DNA from 2 places in the Bradyrhizobium sp. BRP56 genome. Region 1 is predicted to be linked to the other one. Evidence: predicted binding sites of a transcription regulator. Region 1 holds the regulator's gene; the other holds the start of a gene.
What was found. The regulator PhoB, encoded in region 1, activates phosphate uptake and scavenging genes when phosphate is short. The targets are predictions, from matches to a motif close to TGTCATNNANCTGTCAT.
Positions count from the first base shown of each region.

Region 2: a site for PhoB is predicted at 6,491-6,507, ahead of I6F38_RS09675 (YbhN family protein). Genes of this name have one in related genera too.

Region 1 is NZ_JADYVV010000064.1:42,910-52,567, reverse strand. It holds gene I6F38_RS33600 (aspartate aminotransferase family protein) at 1-739, opposite strand, end outside; gene I6F38_RS33595 (GcrA family cell cycle regulator) at 1,228-1,740, shown strand; gene phoB (phosphate regulon transcriptional regulator PhoB) at 1,934-2,644, opposite strand; gene phoU (phosphate signaling complex protein PhoU) at 2,790-3,506, opposite strand; gene pstB (phosphate ABC transporter ATP-binding protein PstB) at 3,613-4,431, opposite strand; gene pstA (phosphate ABC transporter permease PstA) at 4,428-5,273, opposite strand; gene pstC (phosphate ABC transporter permease subunit PstC) at 5,278-6,267, opposite strand; gene pstS (phosphate ABC transporter substrate-binding protein PstS) at 6,497-7,507, opposite strand; gene I6F38_RS33560 (ATP-binding protein) at 7,643-8,956, opposite strand; gene I6F38_RS33555 (lysylphosphatidylglycerol synthase domain-containing protein) at 9,041-9,658, opposite strand, start outside.
Region 2 is NZ_JADYVV010000010.1:77,517-87,174, reverse strand. It holds gene I6F38_RS09705 (PLP-dependent aminotransferase family protein) at 1-413, shown strand, start outside; gene I6F38_RS09700 (hypothetical protein) at 516-875, opposite strand; gene I6F38_RS09695 (hypothetical protein) at 965-1,585, opposite strand; gene I6F38_RS09690 (hypothetical protein) at 1,657-2,091, shown strand; gene I6F38_RS09685 (EAL domain-containing protein) at 2,106-4,508, opposite strand; gene I6F38_RS09680 (MFS transporter) at 4,656-6,044, opposite strand; gene I6F38_RS09675 (YbhN family protein) at 6,662-7,738, shown strand; gene I6F38_RS09670 (hypothetical protein) at 7,892-9,658, shown strand, end outside.

The DNA of each region.
Region 1 (9,658 bases):
TGGCCAGCGACATCACGTCCGGCGTGACGCCAGTGCGCTTGTAGGCGAACAGCTCGCCGGTGCGGCCCATGCCGGTCTGCACCTCGTCGAAGGCGAGTAGCAGGCCGTGCTCGTCGCAGAGCGCGCGCAGCGCCTTGAAGAACGCCTGCGGCGCCGAGCGCACGCCGCCCTCGCCCTGCACCGGCTCGATCAGGATGCCGGCGGTGTGCGGACCGATCGCCTTCTTCACCGCCTCGATGTCGCCATGCGGCACCTGGTCGAAGCCGTCCATCGGCGGGCCAAAGCCCTCGAGATATTTCGCCGAGCCGGTCGCCGCCAGCGTACCCAGCGTGCGGCCGTGGAAGGCGCCCTCGAAGGTGATGATGCGGTAGCGCTCGCCATGGCCCTTGGAGAAGTGATAGTGGCGGACCAGCTTGATCACGCCCTCCATCGCTTCCGCGCCGGAATTGCAGAAGAACACGAAGTCGGCAAAGCTCTGCTCGCACAGCCGTGCGGCAAGCACCTCGCCGTCCGGGCTCTTGAACAGGTTCGACATGTGCCAGAGCTTGGTCGCCTGTTCCTGCAGCGCCTTGACCAGATGCGGATGCGCGTGCCCGAGCGCGTTGACCGCGACGCCCGAGGTGAAATCGAGATAGCGGTCGCCGTTGGTTGCGATCAGCCAGGCGCCCTCGCCGCGCTCGAAGCCGAGATCGACCCTGGCGAAGACGGGGAGCAGATGCGACGTGGCAGCGTTGGTCATGGCGATCACTGACGGTTTTTAAGCCGACAATTGCCGCTGCGCCTTGACGCCAGCGCAGCAACGGCCAGCTTCGGAAAACAAAACGGCCGCCTTTGCGGGCGGCACGTGGCGGGCATTCTATGCTGCGGTCGGTAAGTGTCAATCGTCACGAAGTGGCCTTCCTGCAATGCGAAACGAGCGCAATCCGGAGCATTCCGGTGCGGTGGAAAAGCCTCATCGCGATGCTTAACTGTGTGGGAACATGTGGACGCACGGCCGCGGACTCTTGCGCCAGAGTCACGCCATATTGTAGCGTTTGGCCTGTCGGGTACGACATCTCGTGCGGCGGTACTGGACCCTCTAAGTAGCCTTTGTGTCTCGCGTAAACGTTCGGGCGCAACACCGTGCCCGGCGAGGGCTAAGGGATTCTGGCCGCAGGGATATTTGTCCAGATTGGCTCGCAGCGCCGCTCCAATGATTGGCCGGCGCTACGCGAAGGGAAGAATGCGATGACTGTATTGACCTGGTCCGACGATCGCGTCGAGCAGCTGAAGAAACTCTGGGAGTCCGGCCTGTCGGCCAGCCAGATCGCGGCGGAACTTGGCAATGTGACGCGAAACGCCGTGATCGGCAAAGTGCATCGGCTCGGCCTCTCCGGCCGCGCCAAGGCACCCTCCACGGCCGCGCCGCGGCAGCGCAAGGCTCGCCCGGCCCAGCACATGATGCGGGTGGCGCGTCCGGTCTCGCGCGGCAACACCGCGCTGGCGCATGCCTTCGAGGTCGAGATGGAGCCCGATCCGATCTCCTACGACAATGTGGTGCCGATGAGCCAGCGGCTGTCGCTGCTCGAGCTCAACGAGGCCACCTGTCACTGGCCGGTCGGCGATCCCTCGAGCCCGGAATTCTTCTTCTGCGGCGGCAAGGCGCTCGCCGGCCTGCCCTATTGCGCGCATCACTCGCGCGTCGCCTACCAGCCCGCCGCCGATCGCCGCCGGCCGTCGGCGAAACCGCAGATCAAGTGAGCACTCGGGAAAACGACGGAAGACCTGAAAAACAAATCCCCGCGAAAGCGGGGATTTTTTTTGTGGCCTCCACCGTCATTGCGAGGAGCGTTAGCGACGAAGCAATCCATCGTTCCGCGTTTGCGGTGAAATGGATTGCTTCGCTACGCTCGCAATGACGATGCTGGATGGGCCGGGGCTAAGCCAACGCCCATTACGGCTGCGGCTCGGCCTTGGCAAAGCGGTCGTCGAGCGCGTAGCCGGCGCCGCGCACGGTGCGGATCGGATCCTGCTCGCGGCCCGGATTGAGCAGCTTGCGCAGGCGGCCGATATGCACGTCGACGGTGCGCTCATCGATGTAGATGTCGCGACCCCAGACGCTGTCGAGCAGTTGCTCGCGGCTGAACACGCGGCCGGGATGCTCGAGGAAGAATTCGAGCAGGCGATACTCGGTCGGCCCGAGATCGATCGGACGGCCCGAGCGCGCCACGCGGCGCTTCTCGCGGTCGAGCTCGATGTCGCCGTAGGTCAACACGGTCGCAAGCCGCTCCGGGCTGGCGCGGCGCAACAGGCCCTTCACCCGCGCCAGCAGCTCCGGCACCGAGAACGGCTTGACGATGTAATCGTCCGCGCCGGTGGCAAGCCCGCGCACGCGCTCGCTTTCCTCGCCGCGCGCGGTCAGCATAATGATCGGAAGCTGCTTGGTCTCGGGCCGCGCCCGCAGGCGGCGGCACAGTTCGATGCCGGACAGGCCCGGCAGCATCCAGTCCAGCACCACGAGGTCGGGAACGCGCTCCTTCAGCCTTGTATCCGCATCGTCGCCGCGCCCCACCGTCTCGACATCGTAGCCTTCCGCATCGAGATTGTAGCGCAACAGCGTCGTCAGCGCTTCCTCGTCTTCGACTACCAGAATGCGTGCGCTCATCGGTCTAAGTTCTTTCTCTGTGGTGATCCGTTGCCCAGACGCAAACCGAAACGCTTACTTCCTCAAGCATAGTCCCCGCGGAAGCGAGTTGTCGCGAGGACCATCCAGTTTCACTCTTGCCGGTTCCGCGCTTGCCGATCATGCCTCAGTTGCCCGGCACCGTGGTGGCAAAAGTGGTCATGTCGCCCTTCGGGCGCTTGTCGGTGATCTGCTGGCCCTCGATCATGTAGAACACGGTCTCGGCGATATTGGTGGCGTGATCGCCGATCCGCTCGATGTTCTTGGCGCAGAACATCAGATGGATGCAGAACGAGATGTTGCGCGGATCTTCCATCATGTAGGTGAGCAGTTCGCGGAACAGCGAGGTGCAGATCGCATCGACCTCCTCGTCGCCCTTCCAGACGTTCATCGCCGCCGGCAGGTCGTGCGCGGCGTAGGCGTCGAGCACCGACTTGACCTGCGACAGTACGAGGTCGGTCATGTGCTCGAGGCCGCGGATCAACTTCAGCGGCTGGAAATCGCTCTCCAGCGCCGCGACGCGCTTGCCCATGTTCTTGGCGAGGTCGCCGATCCGCTCGAGATCGGTGGCGACGCGCATCGCGCTGACGATCTCACGCAGGTCGATCGCCATCGGCTGGCGGCGCGCGATCGTCAGCACCGCGCGCTCTTCGATGTTGCGCTGCAGATTGTCGATCTCGATGTCGGCGGCGACCACGCGCTTGCCGAGCGCGACGTCGCGACGGATCAGCGCGTCGACCGACTCGGTAATCATTCGTTCGACCAGGCCGCCCATCTCGGCGACCAGGCGGGTCAACTCCTGCAGGTCGCTGTCGAATGCCTTGGCGGTATGTTCAGAAGCCATCGCTTGTCTCCCTCAACCATGATCCCGGGGATCATGGCTTCGTGTCCTGAATTTTAGCATGACCTGATCGGAAAACCGGTTTCCACTTTTCCGGATCATGCGCCGGTCAACCGAACCGGCCGGTGATGTAGTCCTGGGTGCGCCGATCGCTCGGTGAGGTAAAGATCTTGTTGGTGTCGTCGAACTCGATCAGCTCGCCGAGATACATGAAGGCGGTCTTGTCGGAGACGCGCGCCGCCTGCTGCATGTTGTGGGTGACGATCGCGATCGTGTAGTCCTCGGAGAGCTCCTGGATCAGTTCCTCGACCTTGGCGGTCGAGATCGGGTCGAGCGCCGAGCACGGCTCGTCGAACAGGATCACCTCGGGGCGCACCGCCACGGTGCGCGCGATGCACAGGCGCTGCTGCTGGCCGCCGGAGAGCGACAGGCCGGAGGCGTTCAGCTTGTCCTTGACCTCGTTCCACAGCGCGCCGCCGCGCAGCGCCTTCTCGACCCGGTCGTCCATCTCGGACTTCGAGATCTTCTCGTAGAGGCGGATGCCGAAGGCGATGTTCTCGTAGATCGTCATCGGGAACGGCGTCGGCTTCTGGAACACCATGCCGACCCGCGCGCGCAGCAAGTTGAGGTCGAGCTTGGGGTCGAGAATGTTGGTCTGGTCCAGCATCAGCTGGCCGACCGCGCGTTGGCCCGGATACAGGTCGTACATCCGGTTGAAGATGCGCAGCAGGGTCGACTTGCCGCAGCCGGACGGGCCGATGAACGCCGTGACGCGGTTGGTGCCGAGCGTCAGGTTGATGTTCTTCAGCGCGTGGTGCTCGCCGTAATAGAAGTTGAGATTGCGCACCGTGACTTTCGGCGGCGCTTCCGGCAGCGGAACCTGCGGAATGTGGCCTGCGGCAGTCGTGGAGACGGAAAGCTCGGTCATTTTGCGGCCCTTTCGGCACCAAGGATACGCGCGCCGATATTCAACGCGAGCACGGTGAATGTGATGAGCAGCGCACCGCTCCACGCCAGCTCTTTCCAGTAGGCGTAGGGGCTCTGCACGAAGTTATTGATGGTCACCGGCAGGTTGGCCATCGTCTTGGTCAGATCCAGGCTGAAGAACTGGTTCGACAGCGCGGTGAACAGCAGCGGCGCGGTCTCGCCGGCGACGCGGGCGGTCGCCAGCAGCACGCCGGTGATCAGCCCCGATCGCGCCGCACGATAAGCGATCCGCTTGATCACCAGCGAACGCGGCAGGCCGAGCGCGGAGGCGGCCTCGCGCAGCGGATTGGGCACCAAGAGCAGCATGTCCTCGGTGGTGCGCAGCACGACCGGGATCACGATCACCGCGAGCGCAAGGCTGCCTGCGATCGCCGAGAAGCCGCGCATCGGCACCACCACCGCACCATAGATGAACAGGCCGATGATGATCGAGGGCGCGCTGAGCAGGATGTCGTTGATGAAGCGGATCACCGAGGTCAGCTTGTCGTGCTTGCCGTATTCGGCGAGGTAGGTGCCGGCGAACAGGCCAAGCGGCGCGCCGATGCCGACGCCGATCACGGTCATGATGACCGAGCCGACGATGGCGTTGAGCAGGCCGCCTTCGGTCGAGCCGGGCGGCGGCGTGTTCTGGGTGAACAGCTGCACGCTGAGGCCGGCAAGGCCGTTATAGAGCAGCGTGATCAGGATCAGCGCCAGCCAGGTGACGCCGAACAGCGCCGCGCCGACACAGAGTGCGCGGATGACGATGTCGCTGCGGCGGCGGGATTTGTAGATCGGGTTCATGGCGTTACTTCCCCGCCTTCTTTTCAAGCCGCATCAGCATCAGCCGCGCGCCGGCGAGCACAAAGAAGGTCAGCACGAACAGCAGCAGGCCGAGCAGGATCAGGCCGGACTGGTGCAGGCCGTCGCTCTCGGCGAATTCGCTGGCGATCGCCGCCGAGATCGTGGTGCCCGGCGCGAAGATCGACGACGAGATCCGGAACGAGTTGCCGATGATGAAGGTCACCGCCATGGTCTCGCCGAGGGCGCGGCCGAGCGCCAGCATGATGCCGCCGATCACGCCGACGCGGGTGTAGGGAATCACGACGCTGCGGACGACCTCCCAGGTGGTGCAGCCCATGCCGTAGGCGGCCTCTTTCAGCACCGGCGGCACGGTCTTGAACACGTCGACCGAGATCGCGGTGATGAAGGGCAGCACCATGATCGCAAGGATCAGCGCAGCGTTGAACAGGCTGAGATAGGACGGCGGGCCTGCGAACACCGCGCCCAGCACCGGGACGCCCTCGAAGATCCGGATCATGAAAGGCTGGAAGGTGTTGGCCAGGAACGGGCCGAGCACGAAGAAGCCCCACATGCCGTAGATGATCGAGGGGATGCCGGCGAGCAGCTCGATCGCGATGCCGATCGGGCGGCGCAGCATTTGCGGGCAGAGCTCGGTGAGGAACACGGCGATGCCGATGCCGACCGGAATGGCGATCAGCATCGCGATGACCGAGGTGATCAGCGTGCCGTAGATCGGGCCGAGCGCGCCGAGCACCGGCGGATCGGCCGAGGGCGCCCAGCGCTGCGTCCAGAGGAAGGCGAAGCCGTATTCCTTCATCGCCGGCCAGGCGCCGACGATCAGCGACAGGATGATGCCGCCGAGGATCAACAGAACCGAAATCGCCGAGATGCGGGTGATCCAATAGAAAGTGAGGTCACCGAGCTTGAAGGCGCTGAGGGCCTTGGCGCGATCGTAAGGTCCCGCGGCTTCCATCACATCGCTCTGAACAGCCATGTCTGCCACGCCAATCCCCTCTTTAGTATGCAAAAGCCACGCAAGCCGCTACGCCCCGAAGCGATCTTCACTGACGCATTTGGCCGGGCGTCGTCGTTCCAGCCACGCCCCTTGAGGCGCGAACCCCGGCCTCGATCCCGCGCTTGTTGCCGCGGTGATGGAGACCGGGTCTTGGTCGCTCAACCTGCGCCGCGATCGAGTCGGCACAGGTCCTGTCGCAGCGTCGGACTTAGCTCTTGATGTCCGACGACCAGGTCTTCTCGATCAGCTTGACGACCGAGTCCGGCATCGGGATGTAGTCGAGCTCTTCGGCCGCCTTGTCGCCCTTCTCGAAGGCGTACTTGAAGAACTTGAGCGCTTCCTGCGAGGCCGCCTTGTCGGTCGAGTCCTTGTGCATCAGGATGAAGGTCGCCGCGGTGATCGGCCAGGAGGCTTCGCCCGGCTGGTCGGTCAGGATCACGTAGTAGCCGGGAGCCTTGGCCCAGTCGGCATTCGAGGCGGCAGCCTGGAAGGCAGCCATCGTCGGCTGCACGGTCTTGCCGGCCTTGTTGACCAGCCCGGTGTAGGTCAGCTTGTTCTGCTTGGCGTAGGCATACTCGACATAGCCGATCGCGTTCTTGGTCTGGCCGATGTTGCCGGCAACGCCTTCGTTGCCCTTGGCGCCGACGCCGACCGGCCATTCGACCGCGGTGCCGGAACCGACCTTGGACTTCCAGTCGGCGTTCGACTTGGAGAGATAGTCGGTGAAGTTGAAGGTGGTGCCCGAACCGTCCGAACGGCGCACGACGGTGATGGCATCGCCCGGCAGGGTCAGCTTCGGATTGAGCTTGGCGATCGCCGCGTCATTCCACTTGGTGATCTTGCCGAGATAGATGTCGCCGAGCACTTCGCCCGACAGGATCAGGTCGCCCGGCTTGATGCCTTCGAGGTTCACGACCGGGACGATCGCGCCCATCACCATCGGCCACTGGACGAGGCCGTCCTTCTCGAGCTGCTCGTGCTTGAGCGGCGCGTCGGTGGCGCCGAAGGTCACGGTCTTGGCCTGGATCTGCTTGATGCCGGCGCCGGAGCCGATCGACTGGTAGTTCAGACCGTTGCCGGTCTCCTTTTTGTAGGCGTCAGCCCACTTCGAATAGATCGGGAACGGAAACGTCGCGCCCGCGCCGGTAATATCGGCAGCGAAGGCCGACGTCGAAGCGGCGATCATGCCGGCTGCGACGATTGCTTTGATGAAATTCATGGGTGGTCTCCATCCTGTGAGCGAAGCGCCGAATGCGCCCGATCGCGCTCACGCCGGTCCATCTAGGAGCGGTCGGTGCTGCTTTTACGAAGGTTGGATGACAGTTGGATGACAACGCTAAGCTTCTGAAAACGCTTAGCTTTGGGTTGGTAACGGGGTCTTCGGCCGGGGAAAACAGGCGGTAAAAGTGGCGCCGTTCTTCGGCACGCTCTCGATCAAAAGACGCCCGCGATGACGGTTAAGAATATGTTTCACCAGCGATAATCCGAGGCCCGTTCCGCCCTGGTTGCGGCTGTCGCCGACGTCGACCCGGTAGAAGCGCTCGGTCAGCCGTGGCAGGTGCTCCGGCGCGATGCCGGGGCCGAAATCCCGTACCATGACACGGATTTCGGGGGTCCCCTCGCCCGATGCGCCCGAAACGGCCTGATTCAGCGACACTATGACGCGGCCCCCGGAGGCGCCGTATTTGAGGGCATTCTCGATCAGGTTCTCGAACAGGCGGAGCAGTTCCTCGCGATCGCCGGCGATCATGACCGGGGCCTGAGGCAGGTCGACCTCAATCTCGACCTGGCGCTCGCTGGCCAGCGCCTCGAGCCCGTCGGCGACCTGGCGGATGATCGGCACGATATCGATCGAGGCCTCGGGCCGCACATGGGCCGACAGCTCGACCCGTGACAGCGACAGCAAATCGTCGATCAGCCGCGCCATGCGGGTCGCCTGGGTGTGCATGATGCCGAGGAAGCGCTCGCGCGCCCGCGCGTCCTCACGCGCCGGCCCCTGCAGCGTGTCGATGAAGCCGGACAGCGCGGCGAGCGGCGTGCGCAGCTCGTGGCTGGCATTGGCGACGAAGTCGGCGCGCATCTCCTCGACCCGGCGCAGCGGCGTCAGGTCGTGGAAGGTCATCAGCATGCACTTCTCGGTGCCGCCGAACTGGGTCGGCACCGGCACCGGCGTGATCACCAGTTCCATCCAGCGATCGACCGGAACGTGGTCGGTGTAGGTGGCGCGGCGCGGCTCGGTGGTCGCGATAGCCTCGCGCAGCGCGGTGATGATCTCCGGCGAGCGCAAGGCAAATTGCGCCAGTTCGTTCTTGCGCAGCGCGGGCGCGAGCTGCGCCGCGGCGGCGTTGAGATGGATGACGCGGCCGGCGCGATCGAGCAGCACGGCCGGATCCGGCATGCCGGCGACGACCGCGCTGACGGTGGCGGCCTCGACCGGATTGACGCCGCGGACATCCTCGCGCGAGGTTCCGGCATCATGCAGCCGCCATGGCACCAGCGCCGCGGCCGCGATGCAGACGAACACGGCGCAGGCGCGCACCAGCGACAATTCGCCAAGCGCGACCACCACGCTCAAGGCCAGCGCTGCGGCAAGCAGGATCAGCGCAGAGTGGCGCAACCGGTCGGGCCAGGGCGAGAAGATGGAGGAATGCGAATCGTCAATTGCCATCGCGGCGGCTTTCATCCCGTCGGTTCATGTCTCGCCCAGGCGCGGTCATAGCGACCTTCCCTCGGGAGGCATCGGGCCGCTTCATCAGACCCCGGAATCACCGCGCTTGCGAACCAGAACCGCCTCATGGTGCGGCTCGGCGCGGGGACCCGAATCAGCCTGCGGCAGCCGTTTGAGTCGGGCGCCGACGATAACCTCCCGAAACGTCAGCAAGATTACAGATATGACGAAGGGCGCAATATAGTAGAGGAGCCGGAACAGCAGCATACCGCCGAGCAGGTCCTCGCGGTCCATCTGCCAGAGGCCGACCAGCATGGCGGCGTCGAACACCCCGAGGCCGCCGGGGGAGTGGCTGGCGAAGCCGAGCAGGGTCGCCGACACGAAGATGACCGCGACCACGACGAAGCCGAGATTTGGCTCGTCCGGCACCAGCACGTACATCGCCAGCGCGCAGAAGCCGAGATCGAGGATGCCGATCGCGATCTGCAGCAGCGTCAGCGGGCCGCCCGGCAGCGTCACCGTCCAGGGGCCGCGGCCGACCACCCGCGGCTGGGTCCAGACCCAGACCACATAGGCGACCAGCGCGGTGATGATCGCGAATGCCAGCGCCCGGTTGAGCCAGGGCGGCAGCTGGTCGATGTTGGCGGCCGCCTCCGGATGATAGGCGATGCCGAGCCCGAGCACCGCGGCATTGCCGAGCCA
Region 2 (9,658 bases), on a different contig from region 1:
CGGTGCGCTCAGGCGGCTGGACCGCATCGGGCTATGCCTTCGCCGCGGGGCAGCGGCTGATGGCCGACGGCACCGCCGCCGAATTGTCACGGCTGAAGCGGATCGATGCCGGCCGCCGCCAGCTTCTGGCGGCCAAGCATCTGGCCGATCTCGAAATCCAGACCAATCCGAAGTCGTATCATCTCTGGCTGACCTTGCCGCCGCATTGGCGCTCGCAGACCCTGGTCGCCGCCGCGGCGCGCCGCGACATCGCGCTGACGCCGTCGACGACCTTTGCCGCCACGCCGGGGCACGCGCCCAATGCGGTGCGGCTCGCACTGGCCGCACCGCCGATGGAGCAGCTCGACCTCGGCCTGCGGACACTGGCGGCAATGCTGAGCGCGACCGAAGAGGATTTTGACTCGACGGAGTGACGCAAGTTCACTCCGAAGCGGCGCAGCAGTCCAGAATTGGATACGAGTGGCGCTCGCGATCGTGGCACTCGCAGCGGTCCATTTCCAGTGAGCGCCGGAGCATCAAAAGCCACAGGCCGCATACGTCTTGCTCACGAGACGAAAATGCGCGCCCTCGGGTACGAAGTCCACATCCAGGCACTGATTGCCTCTGCGATACTCCCCGATCACGCCGCACTGCAGATATTCGAGGTTTATCCGCCAGCGCTTTTCTTGCGGCGAGTAGGTCGCGAAGTCGTGCTGCGCGACCGGCGTTCCCTTGCAGATTCCGGCAACGTATTGCCGCACATCGGGCGGCAGATTGTCGATGTGATTGGGATCAAGCGGATCGTGCTTGTTGCCGAAGCCGCCGCCCTTGGCAACGGCCGGCGAGATGCTCAAGAGCACGAGGCATAGAGCCATAAATGGGGTCCGGATTGTCATCTGACCCTCCAGCCAAAAGCAAATCCGTCGCCGAGTTTACACCGCGTTGCTTACAACCCGCTTACAGTCCGGCCGCGCGAACCGCTGCCTCACTGATTGCGAACCGCCTTCGGCAGCAGCGCATCGGGCAATTGATCGAAGCTGTAGCGCCGCGGCCGGTTGCGCGTGACGAAACCGCCGACCTGCCAGGTGAACAGCGCGGCAAAGCCGACCAGGAACAGCGCGCCCATCCAGTTCGAGGTCAGCAGCGCCGTCAGCAGCAATCCGATCATTGCCACCGCAAGGCAGGCTAGCAGCGCCAGCGCGGCGGTGTACGTCTTCGGTCCGAGGCCTGCGACCAGCCTGGCGTTGCTGCCCGCCGCCTGCATCCGGCGATGCAGCTCGACGATGAAGTCGCGGTAGAGATGTCCCTGCGGCGCCACCAGCGTCGCGGTCTGCCAGGTGGTCGAGAGGATCGCGATCCGCCCGCCCTTGGCGTTGTCGATGTCGGCGCGAAACCGCTGCTGCTGCATCGAGACCGGGCGATAGGACAATTTCACCGCGGAGATGTCGGCATAGTCCCACACGCCGGACCTGCCGGCGATCCGCCACGACAGCCCGTCCTCGGTCAGCTCGAACTGGTGCGCCGAGCCGATCAATGAGGCCTTGTAGGCATAGCGCAGCGGCGAGCCCTCGCCTGCCTCCGATCGATCCTGCAACGTTGTTGGCAAGCCGCCGTTCCACCCGTCCAAATCCATCCACGCGCTTGCGCGGAACGTCATGGCTATCCTACAAGCGAGCCATGCCCGAGACGACCTATTTTCCGCGCTACCTCATCCTCGGCGGCGCGATGATATCCGGCGTGCTGCTGGCGCTTGCCGTGCACATGCTCGGCGCGCGCTACGGGCTCGATCTCGGCGGCCTGTGGCGCTCCGACAGCCACGAGTTCATGCCGGCGGGCGCCGCGATTGCGTGGTGGCTGATCGCGACCGTCGGATTTTCGGGCGGCTACTTCACCGCCAATCTGATGCACAGCGCGGTGGCCGGCCAGATCCCGCAGCGGATGCGTAACTTCCTGATCGTCGTCGGCGTGCTGATGCTGGCCGGCGCCGGCCAGGCCGCGTCGGCGCCGAGCACGGTCTCGACCATATCCGCCGTGCTCGCCGGCCTCGCCGCCCTGTGCCTCGGCGCAGTGATGGCGTTCTGCGGCGCCTATTTTGCCCTGCGCAAGAGCTGAGCTAGCCTTCCAACTCAGGCGACCGACCGTTCCGGCACCCTGCGCAACATCTTGGCGACGTCGGCTGCCGGCCGCGGCGGGCTGAACAGATAGCCCTGCGCCTGCGTGCAGCCCTCCCGACGCAGCAGGTCGAACTGGGTATCGGTCTCGACCCCTTCGGCTGTCGTGACGATGCCGAGGCTCTTGCCGAGGCCGGTGACCGCGCGCACGATCGCCATCGAGTCCTCGCGTGTCGCAAGATCGGTGACGAAGGACCGGTCGATCTTGATCTTGTCGAACGGGAAGCTGCGCAGATAGCTCAGCGAGGAATAGCCGGTGCCGAAATCGTCCAGCGAGATGCGGACGCCGAAGCCGCGCAGCTCATGCAGCACCGCGAGCGTCGCCTCGCTGTTCTGCAGCAGCACCGATTCGGTGATCTCGAGCTCAAGCCGGTCCGCCGACAGGCCCGATGCTTGCAGCGCCGCCTTCACCGACGACACCAGGTTCGGGTTCTTGAACTGCACCGGCGAGAGATTGACGGCAACCGCGACGGCCTCGGGCCAGCCCGCGGCATCCGCGCAGGCCTTGCGCAACACGATCTCGCCAAGCGGAACGATCAGCCCGGTTTCCTCGGCGACAGGAATGAAATTGTTCGGCGCGATCAGGCCACGCAACGAATGGTTCCAGCGCGCCAGCGCCTCGAAGGCGACGATCCGATCGCCCGCGACATCACGGATCGGCTGATAGTAGACCTCGAACTCGTCATGCTCGAGCGCGAGCCGCAGGTCGCGCTCCAGCAGGCGCCGCGCCTGCGCACGCGCATCCATCCCGGTCTCGAAGAAGCGATAGGTGCCGCGGCCGTCGGCCTTGGCGCGGTACAGCGCAAGATCGGCCTTTTGCAGCAATTCGTCGGGATCCTTGCCATCCTCGGGCGCGAGCGAGATGCCGATGCTGACGCCGATCACGAGCTGATGGCCGCCGATCTCGTAGGGCGCGGCGATCCGCTCGACCACGAGACTTGCCAGCGACGACACGACGGACGGCTCGCAATTGCTGCAGAACTGCACGATGGCGAATTCGTCGCCGCCAAGCCGCGCCACGGTGTCGTGCTCGGTGACGCATTCGCCCAGCCGGCGCGCGACTTCGCGGAGCAGCGCGTCGCCGATCGGATGTCCGAGCGTGTCGTTGATTTCCTTGAAATGATCGAGATCGAGACAGAGCACGGCCAGCTGGTCGGAGCGCTTGGCCAGTCGCGAGGCCTTCTCGAGCTGCTCGCGGAACAGCGTCCGGTTCGGCAAATTGGTCAGCGCGTCATGCCGCGCCATGTGCGAAATCTGTTCCTGGGCCTGCTGCCATTCGGTGATGTCCTCGAAGGTCGCAACCCAGCCGCCGCCCTTCATCGGCTGGTCGACGACACGGATCGCGCGCTCGTTGCGGCTGACGATCCGCGTCGCGCTGTGGCCGGCCTTTGCCTCTGCGACGAGAGCATTGCAGCACTCCTCGGGATCGCCGTCCCACTCGCCGATGGAATGGAGGTCCTGCAGGACGTCGATCAGCAGGCGTCCCTGCAGCGGTATGCGACTGCGCCCCATCATCTCGCTGTAGCGCTCGTTGAACAGCATGATGCGGCCGTCGGCATCGAACATGCACAGCCCCTGCGACATGTTCTCGAGCGCGGTATCGAGCACCACCTTCTGCTTGTGAAGCTCGGTCTTGGCGCGACGGTCGAGGATCGAGGCGATCAGCGAGAGGCCGAGGATCGCGAAGGCCGCAACGGCGGTCATGAACGAGAGCACGCGCGGCGAGACCGTAAGTCCGCCGGAAACGATCGTCGGATCCGGAACGAGCGTCACCGCGCCCATCGCGGTGAAATGATGCGAGACGATCGCGACGGTCAGAAGACCGGTCGCGGCGGCCGTGGTGCCGAAACGTTCGCCAAGGGTGGCAACGACGAGCGCGAGCGCGCCGAACAAGCTTCCGAACGCGATCGACGAGGCGACGATGCCCGGCGACCAGACGATGCGCGCGGGCAGTTCCAGCCCGAGCATGCCGGTATAATGCATCGCCGCGACACCGGCGCCGACGATCGCGCCACCGGCCGCAACCGTCTGCCAGCGTCCGTCGAGCGTGGCGACGGCCAATCCGACCGCCAGGATCGCAACCGCGAGCACCAGCGACAGCAGCGTGATGGGAATGTTGTACCCGGCTTCGATGCCGGGATCGTACGCCAGCATGGCGACGAAATGGGTGGCCCAGATACCGCAACCGCCGACCGCCGCATCGAGGCCGATCCAGATCTCGCGGGCCCGCCCCTGTGCGGCGCGGGCACGGTGAAACAGGCTGATCGCGACGGCGCTGGCGAGCAGGCAGATCACCCCGCCAAGGACGACCAGCCGCCAGTCATGTTCCAAAGTGAGACAGGTCAGAACGCGATACATATAGGCCCCCTTTATGGACCTATAAGAACAGACGCATTCGTGTAGGAACGGTAACCGCACCGCAGCAGGGTTCCACGCATGGTGAAAAAGCCTTGAATGCAGGCGATCGCATCAGGGCAAAGCTGAGAAGCCTCGCCGCAGCTCGTCTCAACGCCGAGCCTCTGACCATGCGCCGATCCAGATCAGCGCAGCCGCCGCCAGCAACACGCCGGCGGAGATGACGAGCGCCGCATGCAGGCCGGCGATGAAGGCCGCGGACCGGCTGACCATCGAGCCGAACAGTGCGACGCCGAGCACGCTGCCGGTCTGCCGGGTCGCGTTCAACACCCCGGCCGCGATGCCGGCATGCTGCGGCTCGGCGCTGCCGAGCAGCGCCGATGTCAGGGGCGGCACCAGCAGGCCGAGGCCGCCGCACACGGCCAGCAATTGCAGGCAGATCGCGAGATAGCTCGTGCCGGGGCCGATGAACAGCAGCGCAAGACATCCGGCGGCCGAGAGCGCGGCACCGAGCGCGATTGTCGCCGGCGCGCCGATCCGCTCCGCGACATGCGGCGCGATCAGGTTGGCGGGCAGCACGGCGCCGAGCATCGGCACGAACGCGAGGCCAGTGGCGAACGCCGACAGCCCGTTGACCTGCTGGAAGTAGAGGCTGAGCACGAAGATCAGGCCGTAGAACGCGACATTGACCAGGAGGCCGACCAGCGAGGTCAGGGCAAACATCCGGTGGCGAAACAGCGACAGCGGCAGCATCGGCTGCGGCGCGCGCGCCTCACGCCAGACGAACAGCACGGAGAAGACGGCGGCGAGAACGAAGCCCGCGATCACGAACGGGCTGCCCCAGCCGAGCGCGCCGCCTTCGATCAGCGCGCCGGCCAGCGTGCCGAGCGCGGCGATCGCCGCGACCTGACCCGGCAGATCGAGCCGGTGTTGCTGATGACGCGTGGTTTCGCTGGCAAAGCGCCAGGCGAGCCACAAGCCGGCGAGGCCGATCGGCAGGTTGACCAGAAAGATCGCGCGCCAGCCGACCAGCGCGATCAGTCCGCCGCCGACGAACGGGCCGGCGGTGAGCGCAAGGCTCGCGCCCGCGGCCCAGACACCGACCGCCCGTCCCCGCGCCTTCTCGTCTTCATAGGCATGGCGGAGCAGCGCCAGCGAGTTCGGCACCAGGATGGCCGCGGCCAGCCCCTGCACGCAGCGGGCGGCGATCAGCGTCGTCGCATCAGGCGCGATCGCGCAGCCAACCGATGCCGCGGTGAAGATCGCAAACCCGGCCATGAAGATGCGCTTGGCGCCGATCCGGTCGCCGAGCGCGCCCGCGGTCAGGATGAAGGCCGCAAAGGCGATCGTGTAGGCGCTAACCAGCCATTGCAGTTCGGCAACGCCACCGCCGAGCGAGGCGCCGATCGCGTTGAGCGCCGTGTTGACGATGGTGACATCGAGCTGCACGACGCCATAGCCGAGACTCATCGCGGCGAGCGTCAACGTCGCCGCGAGCCCGCTCGTTTGCTGATGCGACGTTGCGCGGCGGTCCGGCATGTGCCGGACGTTCAGGGAGGTCTGTTGCATGGTCTTGTCCTTGCTCTCGGCAACCAATGCGAGACATAGGCCTTCGTTTCGCCGCAACACTTCGCCACGGATCGAAGTGTGAAATCGCGTGCCTGGCCGGTCTGTCCGACGGCGGCCCGCTTGCGCGGCGTTTTGCCTCAATAGACCTACGGACCGCCCTCGCGCGGCTCGCCGGCCCGAGCGCAGGGCGGATCATGCGCATGCGCGCGTCGACCTCACACTTTGGTAAACGTCACAGCCGGCTCAGCCGTCCCCATGCTGATGCATATCGTCCATTCGCCGCGCGCCAACTAACCCGCATCGACGCCGGGACGGCCGCAAAATCGGCAAAAAAGCCGGCGAAACCGCCTGAAACGGCGGAACATGCAGTGGCCCCATCGCGGTCCTGCGACTCACATTCCGCAGAGCGAGAACATATGTAGCCAATATGACAATGACGCTGGACGAGGGCCGAAGGTTGGCTTGTCAAGGGCTGCACAACGCATCGGTTTTGCCTTATGGGTCATCGCGTACGGTGCGTTTGCCCGTCACCCGTCGCCGTCCGTGATCGGGTCCCACTGAAATTTGCCGCCCCGCCGGGAGGATGAATGCTTCGGCTGCTGACCACGCTCGGGCGTGGTTTCAAGGAAAAGATCGGCTGGAAACGGCTCGGGATCGCCGCGAGTGTGTTGATCATCGCGTTCGCGATCACGTCGCTTGTTCACACCCTGAAGGGCGTCGATACCGGCATCATTCTCACCGCGCTCACCAACATCGCGCCGCACCGGATCGCGCTGGCGGCGCTCTGCGTGGTCGGGGCGTTCTGCACGCTGACCTTCTACGACTTCTTCGCGCTGCGCACGATCGGCAAGATCCATGTCCCCTACCGCATCGCAGCGCTGTCGAGCTTCACGAGCTACACGATCGGCCACAATATCGGCGCCACGGTTTTCACCGGCGGCGCGATCCGCTTCCGGATCTATTCCGATTATGGCCTCTCCGCGATCGACGTCGCCAAGATCTGCTTTCTGTCGGGCCTGACCTTCTGGCTCGGCAATTTGTTCGTGCTCGGCTTCGGCATGGCCTGGCACCCGGCGGCGGCGTCGGCGATGGACCTGCTGCCGCCGGCGATGAACCGGCTGATCGCGCTCGGCTGCCTTGCCGGCATCGGTGCCTATTTCGTCTGGCTCCTGACCGGCGAGAAGCGCCGCGAGCTCGGCCAGAACGGCTGGAAGGTGGTGCTGCCCTCGGCCAAGCTGACGCTGTTGCAGATCCTGATCGGAGTGGTCGATCTCGGTTTCTGCGCGCTCGCAATGTACCTGCTGATGCCGACCGAGCCGCATATCGACTTCGTCTCGCTGGCGGTCGTGTTCATCCTGGCGACGCTGCTCGGCTTCGCCAGCCACGCCCCCGGCTCGATCGGCGTGTTCGACGCCGCGATGCTGGTGGCGCTGCCGGAGTTCAGCAAGGAACAATTGCTGGCGACGCTGGTCGTGTTCCGCATCCTCTACTTCCTGATCCCGTTCGGGATTTCGATCTCGATCATGGGCATGCGCGAGCTCTGGCTCAACGTGGTGCAGCCTTGGCAAGAGCGGAAACGGCTAAGCCAAGCCTGCACGGCTTCGGCGACCGTGCGGCAACCGATCGAAAGCCGGCAGCAGCGGGTCAGGCAGCTGAAACGGTAACGGACAACGTTATCGGCCCCTGTGCGGGCCCTCGACCCCGGATTTTCGATCCTCGCGACCGCTTCTCTTATTTTCGCCGTACCGCTCGCGTCAAACCGCGCCATGATTGGCTTTTTGGTTCGATTTTCGTTTCGGGTGACGGTCTGCAGCGTGCTGCTCGGCAGCGCGCTGGCCGCGGTCTTCGCATCGGCCGCGGACGCGCAGGACAACCAGTTGCAGATCTCCTGGGAGGTCCGCAACCGCTTCCGCCTGTTCCGCGAGGAACGCGACTTCCGCCTGCATGTCGAGAGCGGGCTTGGCCGCAGCGTGCTGGCCTCGGAACAGACGCTGGAACTGCAAAGCGACGGCCGCGGCTGGGCGCGCAACACAGTGAACCGGCTCTGCATCGACCTGCAGGGCCGCGTCAGCGAACCCTGCACGCGCGACAACGTCAAGGAAAGCTATCTGACGCCGATCGATCATCCGATCGTCGTACGGCTCACCGGGCCGGTTCCGGTCGGCGCGACCTGCGCCTGGTCGTTCGACGACGGCGACGGGCCGCAATCCTCGACATTCGATTGCGCCGAGCCGATCAACCTGCGCGTCCGCTACGGCCGCACCACGGTCGCGACCGTCGACGTCGCAAGCGGCTCGGACGCCAACCAGCGCGTGACGACGCAGATCGAGGTGCGCGACTTGCTGATCGCGGGCCTCGGCGACAGCATCGCATCCGGCGAGGGCAATCCCGACCGCGCGATTGCGCTCTCCGACGAGGGGTTCTGCTTCCGCTCCTATCTCGGCGGGGCGCAATATTACCGGCCGAGCCGCGCCGGCTACAAAGGCGGCCGCGCCTGCGAAGCACCGGACACCCTGACCAACTGGCAGCGCCAGAGCGCGCTGTGGCTCAACTCGGCCTGTCACCGATCGCTGTACAGCTACCAGACCCGCACCGCGCTCGCGCTCGCCGTGCAATATCCGCACATCGCGGTGACCTATCTGCCGCTGGCCTGCACCGGCGCCAGCATCGCCGACGGCCTGCTCGGCTCGCAGCAGGCGCGGGAATGCCTGCCGACGAAGACAGCCAACACCTGCTCGGGCACCGTCAACGGCCAGATCGCCGAGCTGCGCACGGCACTCGCCGCCGCCAAGCGCCGTCAGCCCGACCGCACCCTCGACCTCGTGCTGCTCTCGATCGGCGCCAACGACATCTACTTCTCCGGCCTCGTCGCCAACGTGATCGTCGACACGCCGACCGAGCGCACGCTGTTCAGCCGCGGCGGCTCGATGGCCAGCGTCGAGGATGCCCGTTCGGCGCTGGCGCGCGACCTGCCGGCCGATTTTGCCAAGCTGCGCGATGCGCTGAAGCCGCTGGTCGGCGGCGATCTCTCGCACGTGATCTACACGGCCTACGCCAATCCGGCGCTGGCCAATGGCGGCGCGCCCTGCCCCGGCGGCCGCGCCGGCTTCGAGATCCATCCCTCGTTCAACGCGGATCCCAACCGCCTCGCGTCGGTCTCGAGCTTCGTGCAGAACGAGTTCCTGCCGCAGCTCAAGGCGATCGCGCAGTGCCAGTCCGGCATTATCTGCCGCAATCCGCAGGCCGACCGCATGACCTTCGTCGATGCGCATCAGGACGCGTTTGCGAGCCATGGCTTCTGCGCACGCGCCTCGACCGATCCGGAATTCGACCGCGACTGCTTCGCTGCCAACGGCGAGAGCTTCGTCTCGGACATCGTCGCCGCCGCCAACCAGCCGCTGAAATGCGGCCGCAGCGCCGGCGAATACCGCGCCTATCTGCCGCGCGCGCGCTGGATCCGCGACGCCAATGACAGCTACTTCACGGCGATGACCTACCCGCAGGGCCTGCCGTCCTCGATGCAGCCAAGCGACATCCACGACGCGACATGGGGCATCCTGTCGGCGGTGTATGGCGGCGCGGTG